DNA from 2 places in the Rhodococcus sp. NPDC059179 genome. Region 1 is predicted to be linked to the other one. Evidence: riboswitches for the same ligand, from Rfam matches in the RefSeq annotation. Region 1 holds a riboswitch; the other holds the start of a gene.
What was found. A riboswitch is a leader RNA that binds a small molecule or an ion and turns the genes downstream of it on or off. The one in region 1 is predicted to bind S-adenosylmethionine.
Positions count from the first base shown of each region.

Region 1 (3,396 bases):
TGCGGAGGCCGCGCCGAACGGGCGCCTGACTCGGAGCTGACTGTCAAGATGCCGCCGCCGTCAAACCGGTCTCGAGATCGGCCAGGATGTCGTCGATGCCCTCGATGCCGACCGCCAGCCGCACCAAGCCCGGGGTCACTCCCGATGCCAGCTGCTCCTCAGCGGACAGCTGCGAATGCGTTGTGGAGGCGGGGTGGATGACGAGCGAACGCACGTCGCCGATATTAGCGACATGGCTGTGCAGGGTGAGCGCGTTGACGAACTTCTTGCCCGCGTCGACCCCGCCTGCCAGCTCGAATGCCACGATGGCACCCGCGCCCCTCGGTGCGAGCTGCTGTCCGCGCTCGTACCACGGCGACGACGGCAGGCCGGCATACGCGACCGACACGACCTCGGGCCGGGCCTGCAGGAACTCGGCGACCCGGGTGGCGTTCTCGACGTGCCGCTCGATGCGCAGGCTCAGCGTCTCGAGCCCCTGGCTGATGAGGAAGGCGTTGAACGGCGAGACCGCGGCGCCCACGTCGCGGAGCAGCTGCACCCGGGCCTTGAGGGCGAAGGCGGGCGCGCCGAGGTCCGCGAAGACCGCGCCGTGATAGCTCGGGTCAGGGGTGGTGAAGTTCGGATGCCTGCCCTGGGTCCAGTCGAAGGCGCCGCCGTCGACGATCACGCCCGCGATCGCGGTGCCGTGGCCGCCGAGGTACTTGGTGGCCGAATGCACCACGATGTCGGCGCCGTGCGCGATCGGCTGGATCAGGTACGGCGTGGCGACCGTGTTGTCGACGATCAGCGGGATGCCGTTCTCGTGCGCAACGGCAGAGACGCCCGGGATGTCGAAGATGTCGTTCTTCGGGTTGGAGATGGTCTCGCCGAAGAAGGCCTTGGTGTTCGGCTTGATCGCCGCGCGCCACTGCTCGAGGTCATCCGGGTCCTCGACGAAGTCGACGGTGATGCCGAGCTTCGGCAGCGTGTAATGGAAGAGGTTGTAGGTGCCGCCGTACAGCCGCGGGCTGGAGACGACGTGGTCGCCTGCCTCCGCCAGGTTCAGGATCGCAAACGTCGCCGCGGCCTGTCCCGATGCGAGTAGGAGCGCGGCGACGCCGCCCTCGAGGGCCGCGATCCGCTGTTCGACCGCGTCCTGGGTCGGGTTCATGATGCGGGTGTAGATGTTGCCGGGCTCGGCGAGACCGAACAGCGCGGCGGCGTGGTCGGTGTTGTCGAAGGTGTACGAGGTGGTCTGGTAGATCGGCAGGGCGCGGGCCTTGGTGGTGGCGTCCGAGGTCTGGCCGGCATGGATCTGCTTGGTCTCGAAGCTCCAACTGGTGGTCGGATCGGCCTCGGGGCTGCTGTTCTCGCTCATGTGTTGTCTACTCCAGGATGTGGGGAGATCGGCGCCGAGCGGGCGCCAAGGGGCAACAGTTTGGGCCTATCTTCGACAACAACACATGGTGAACCTCCGGTGGGTCGTGGCCCGGTTTGTGGGTCCGTCCCAGCGGACCCGCGCTTGTCATCCGAAGACTGCTCCGCGGACAACCCGGTCATCACCCGGGGCACCCCACCGCGGATGGAGGGTTGCCGACCAGCTAGCCGGGGCTTGATGCTGGTACTCATGACCGCAGTCGAGTTTAGCGGCTGTCGTCGCGCGGCCGAAAGCGAGGGCTGTCGGCGGAGGCGTCGGCGCGGTCGGTCCGCGGGGAGTCGAGGGTGACGCGCCGCGGCGTGACCTGTGCAACAGGACTAAACTGCCTGCGTCGTTGAAGTATCAAGCACCGTTCGCAGGAGACCGATAGTGAAAGCCGCCGCCGTGGCGCTGACCCGAGGTCTCACCGCCCGGCACATCCGATTCATCGCACTGGGCTCGGCCATCGGAACGGGGCTCTTCTACGGCTCCGCCGCCGCGATCGAGCAGGCAGGGCCGTCCGTGCTGCTCGCCTACCTGATCGGCGGCGTCGCGGTGTACCTCGTGCTCCGTGCGCTCGGCGAGATGGCCGTCAGGAACCCGGTGTCCGGGTCGTTCGGCGAGTACGCGAGCAAGTATCTCGGACCACTCGCCGGGTTCATGACGGGGTGGACGTACACCTTCGAGATGATCGTCGTCTGCCTGGCGGACGTGACCGCGTTCGGCGTCTACATGGGCTTCTGGTTCCCGGACGTGCCACGGTGGATCTGGGTGCTGGCGATCGTCTTCTTCATCGGCGCGATCAACCTGCTCAGCGTCAAGGTGTTCGGCGAACTCGAATTCTGGTTCACGCTGATCAAGGTCGCCGCCATCGTGGCGATGATCGCGGCAGGAGTCGCGATCCTGATCTTCGGGTTCGGTATCCACGACACCGGCACCGGGGTCAGCCAGCTGTGGAGCGAGGGCGGGTTCTTCGCGACCGGCTTCGGCGGTTTCGTCGGCTGCTTCGCGATCGTGGTCTTCGCCTTCGGCGGGACCGAGATCATCGGCGTCACCGCGGGCGAGGCGCAGGACCCGGAGCGGACCATCCCGCGCGCGGTCAACACGGTGCCGATCCGGATCATGCTCTTCTACGTGCTGACGCTGGCCGTGATCATGGCGATCAACCCGTGGCAGAGCATCGGGACCGATGGCAGCCCGTTCGTGCAGATCTTCCAGGGGCTCGGCATCGGCCCCGCAGCGACCGTGCTGAACATCGTGGTGATCACCGCGGCTCTGTCCGCGATCAACAGCGACATCTTCGGCGCGGGCCGGATGATGTACGGGATGGCGCAGCGCGGCCAGGCGCCCGCGATCATGCTGAGGGTCTCGCGGAACGGCGTGCCGTGGATGACCGTGGTGATCATGACCGTCGCCCTGCTCGTCGGGGTGCTGCTCAACTACGCCATCCCGGACTCGGTGTTCCTCGTGATCGCCTCGATCGCCACGTTCGCCACGATCTTCGTCTGGCTGATGATCCTGCTGTCGCAGTACCGCTCCCGGCGCCAGATGAGCGCGGACGAGGAGTCGGAGCTGAAGTTCCCGGTGCCGTTCTGGCCGTACGGGCAGCTGCTGGCGATCGCATTCCTGGTCTTCGTGATCGTCGTCCTCGCCTTCTCCGCCGATACCAGGGTGGCGCTGGTGGTCGGGGCAGTGTGGCTGATCCTTCTCACCCTTGCCTACCTCCGCTTCGTCCGACCCCGGCCGGAATCCGAGCAGGAACTCGTCCGTCAGCCGTCCTGACGACGATTCCCCCGCGCCGAGCCCGCCGCGGCGGGAGGATGTGTGCAGCAGTTCGCTTCCCGACGGAGGAGCCCGCGGTGGACAACACCGGACCGGTCGTGGTCGGCGTCGGCGCCCTGACGCCAGACGAGGTGCTGCGCGTGGCGCGATCCGGCGCCCATGTGTGGCTGTCGGAGGATGCCGCGGCAGCGATGGCGGCAACCCGGGCGCGCATCGAG
Region 1 covers NZ_JBHZBV010000003.1:25,259-28,654, reverse strand. Annotated here, with positions in the region: gene ACFXMV_RS08435 (bifunctional o-acetylhomoserine/o-acetylserine sulfhydrylase) at 44-1,357, opposite strand; SAM riboswitch class IV at 1,493-1,612, opposite strand; gene ACFXMV_RS08430 (amino acid permease) at 1,787-3,178, shown strand; gene hutH (histidine ammonia-lyase) at 3,256-3,396, shown strand, end outside.

Region 2 (3,396 bases), on a different contig from region 1:
TCTCCTTGGGGATGCGTGTGAGCTGGGCGAGCTGGGGACGAGCTCAGCTCAGACACATGCCCGACGCGGTACGGCAGAGATCCACATGCCGACGGCACCACTGGGCGTCAGTCGCCAGGATCGTCACGGGTGCCATGGCGCGAGTTTACCCGGCGAACCCGATCGCGGGGCGACGCCCGTCCACCAGTTCCCGCAGCGCGGCCACCAATCGGTCCACGTCGGCGGCGTGGCTGCCCAGGCCCAGGCTCGCCCGGACGGCGCCGTCGGGTCGGCCGAGCCTCGCGAGCAACGGATGCGCGCAGAACCGGCCGTCGCGGACCCCGATGCCGTGCCGGTCCGAGAGATGGCTCGCCGCCTCGCGGGGCGCGCATCCGTCGACGGTGAAGGTGACGATGCCGACCGAATCCGGTGAATCGGACCAGATCCGGAGCAGCTCGACGCCGTCGATGCCGCGCAGTCCGTCGACGAGCCGGTCGCACAGGACCCGCTCGTGCCGCTCGGCCGCGTCTGCGTCGAGGCCGGCCAACGCCTCGCAGGCCGCCGCCAGCGCCGCGACGCCGAGCACGTTGGGGGTGCCGGCCTCGTGCCGCTGCGGCGCCTGCGCCCAGTCGACGCCGCCAGCCGAGACCTCGCGGGTGGCACCGCCGCCGACCAGGTAGGGCTCGGCGGCGTCGAGCCAGTCCCGCCTGCCGACGAGCGCGCCCGCGCCAAAGGGTGCATACAGCTTGTGGCCGGAAAAGGCCAGGTAGTCGACGCCGAGCGCGGCGATGTCCACCCGCCGGTGCGGGAGCAGCTGGGCGCCGTCGACCAGGATCCGCGCGCCACAGGCGTGCGCGACCTCGGCCAGGCGCGCGATCGGCAGCACCTCGCCGGTGACGTTGGAGGCGCCGGTGACGGCGAGCAGCGCGGCGGGCCTGGTGCACAGTTCGGCGACGATCCGCTCGACGGTCTCGGCCACGGTGTCCGCGGACCGGACGATCCGGGCGCCGTTCTTCTTCCAGGGCAACAGGTTTGCGTGGTGCTCGATGTCGAGGACGACGGTGTCGCCGGGCACGCAGCCGGCGAGCAGGTTCAGCGAGTCGGTGGTGTTGCGGGTGAACACCACCACGTCGTCGGGCCGGGCCCCGACGAATCCGGCCACCGTGTCGCGGGCGCCCTCGTAGCTGGCGGTCGACACCTGTGAGGCGTAGCCGGCGCCGCGGTGCACGCTGGCGTAGTAGGGCAGCAGTTCCTGCACCCGCGCGGTGACCTGCGCCAACGCAGGCGCACTCGCCGCGTAGTCGAAGTTCGCGTAGGTGCAGGTCCCGCCGCCGGACAGCGGGACCGACAGGTCGGCACCGGAGACCGCGGCGAACGGGCGGTCGGCGGAGCAGGCGTCGGCGGCGAGAACGGCGGTGGTGGCGGCGGTGAGAACAGCAGTCATCAGATATCCCTCGGTCAGGGACCCGTGTGCGTTTGGTAGACAACGAGCCCGCGCTTGCCGGGTCCGGTAGTGGACCGCAGCCAGGTCGTCACCCGGGGCACCCCACCGCGGTGGAGGGTTGCCGGCCAGCAAGCCGGGGCTATCTGCTGGCACTCATGACCTACGGCGAGGATTGCAGCCCTGGCCGCGTGTTGTCAACCTTCTCCGCGGGCTCACCCGCTCCCCATCCCTCGACCTCTCTCGCTCCGCTGCCCGCGAACTAGTCGGACACGTGGGTGGCTTCGGGGTTGGTTGCGTCACGGACAACGCGCAGGGCCGCGGTCAGGGCTTCGAGCTGGTCGGGGGTGAAGAGGCCGGTGAACCAGCGGTCGATGCCTTCGAGGTAGGCGGGGAGGATTCGTGCGACGCAGGTGGCTCCCGCCGCGGTGAGTACGGCGCAAGAGCTGCGGCGGTCTTTCGGATCGGCTTCGCGGCGGGCGAAACCATTGCGCTCCAGGCGATCTACGAGTCGGGTGGCTCCGCTGGTGGACAGGCCCGTCTGAATGGCCAGATCGGTCATGCGGAGTTTGCGTCCCGGCGAGCGGGTCAGGCGTAGGAGTGCGTTCAGGTCCAAGCCTGAGAGACCGTTCTCTTTCCAGATCGGGTCCAGGCGCGCGAGGAGCCCTTCATTGGCCTCGAACAGCAAGCCGACGGCGGTGAGCCTGGGGTCGTCGAAGAGATGCTTGGGGTCCACGTGAGCAGCGTAGACCAGACCATTGCGTCGGGGATAGTTGACATGCGGAACATTTTGCGTATGTTGTTGACAACGCAATATTCCGCACAGCAACAAAATGGAGGGTTTCGATGACCACACAGGAATGGATCGCCGGATTCCGTGCACCGTTGGTGAACCCGGGCGAGGAGATTCGGCTGGCCGAACCGCGCGGATTCGCCGGGGAGACACTGCGGCAGGTGGTGCGGCTCGCCGGCGGCGGCGAGCGGCTACGGGTGCGGCTGACGAATCGGTACTCGGATCGGGAATTGGTGATCGGGGTGGCACGAATCGCACTACGTAAGAGCGGGCACGAGATCGTGGCCGAGACCGATACTGCGGTGCGGTTCGGCGGGGCCGACCAGGTGCGGATTCCGGCGGGCGGGGAGATCGTGAGCGATCCCGTCGCGATGGAAGTCGAAGCGGGACAGGAAATCACGCTGACTCTGTACCTACCCGAGGACACGGGCCTCGCGGCGTTCGCGCATATGCCCGCGGCGTCCGGCTGGATCGTGCCGGGCGATCGGACGGGTGACACCGCCCTGCCCGACGCCGAGGAAACCATCTCACGGTTCTTCCTCACCGGAATCGATGTGTTGGCCGCGGCCGGGACACCGGTACTGGTGGCCTTCGGCGACTCGTGGTTCGAGGGTGTGGGATCCACGCACGGGGAGAACCGGCGGTCGGTCGACGCACTCAATTCCTCGCTGTCCCACGGATGGGTGGTGAATCAGGGCATCGGCGGTAACCGTTTGCTCAGCGATCAGGTCGGCGAGCACGCGCTGGCCCGGTTCGAACGGGATGTGCTTTCGGTGCCGGGCGTGGCGGGCGTGTGGGCCAACTTCGGGATCAATGACCTGATTCTGACGGGAGCCGCGCCGGTCGATGCCCTGATTGCCGGGTACATTGAGCTGGCGCGGCTCGCACATGCAGCGGGGCTGCCGATCTACGCCAATACGATCGGGCCTTTCGCCGGGGTGATCTACCCGGGCATGAGTGTGGCCGAAGGGATTCCGGTGCGGAACGCGGTGAACGCGTGGCTGCGGGAATCGACGATCTTCGACGCCGTGTTCGATGTGGCGGCGGCGGTGGAAGATCCGAAGCGGCCGGACTTCATTCGGGCCGAGTTTGACAGCGGCGACGGACTGCACCTCAATGACGCGGGTGCGCGGGCCATGGCCGGGACGGTGGATCTGCTTGCGCTCCAGGCGAATACCGGCAT
Region 2 covers NZ_JBHZBV010000001.1:982,839-986,234, reverse strand. Annotated here, with positions in the region: gene ACFXMV_RS04575 (putative leader peptide) at 44-136, opposite strand; gene ACFXMV_RS04570 (aminotransferase class V-fold PLP-dependent enzyme) at 146-1,423, opposite strand; SAM riboswitch class IV at 1,469-1,584, opposite strand; gene ACFXMV_RS04565 (MarR family winged helix-turn-helix transcriptional regulator) at 1,683-2,156, opposite strand; gene ACFXMV_RS04560 (GDSL-type esterase/lipase family protein) at 2,309-3,396, shown strand, end outside.
Region 2: another riboswitch for S-adenosylmethionine. It lies ahead of ACFXMV_RS04570 (aminotransferase class V-fold PLP-dependent enzyme); the one in region 1 lies ahead of ACFXMV_RS08435 (bifunctional o-acetylhomoserine/o-acetylserine sulfhydrylase).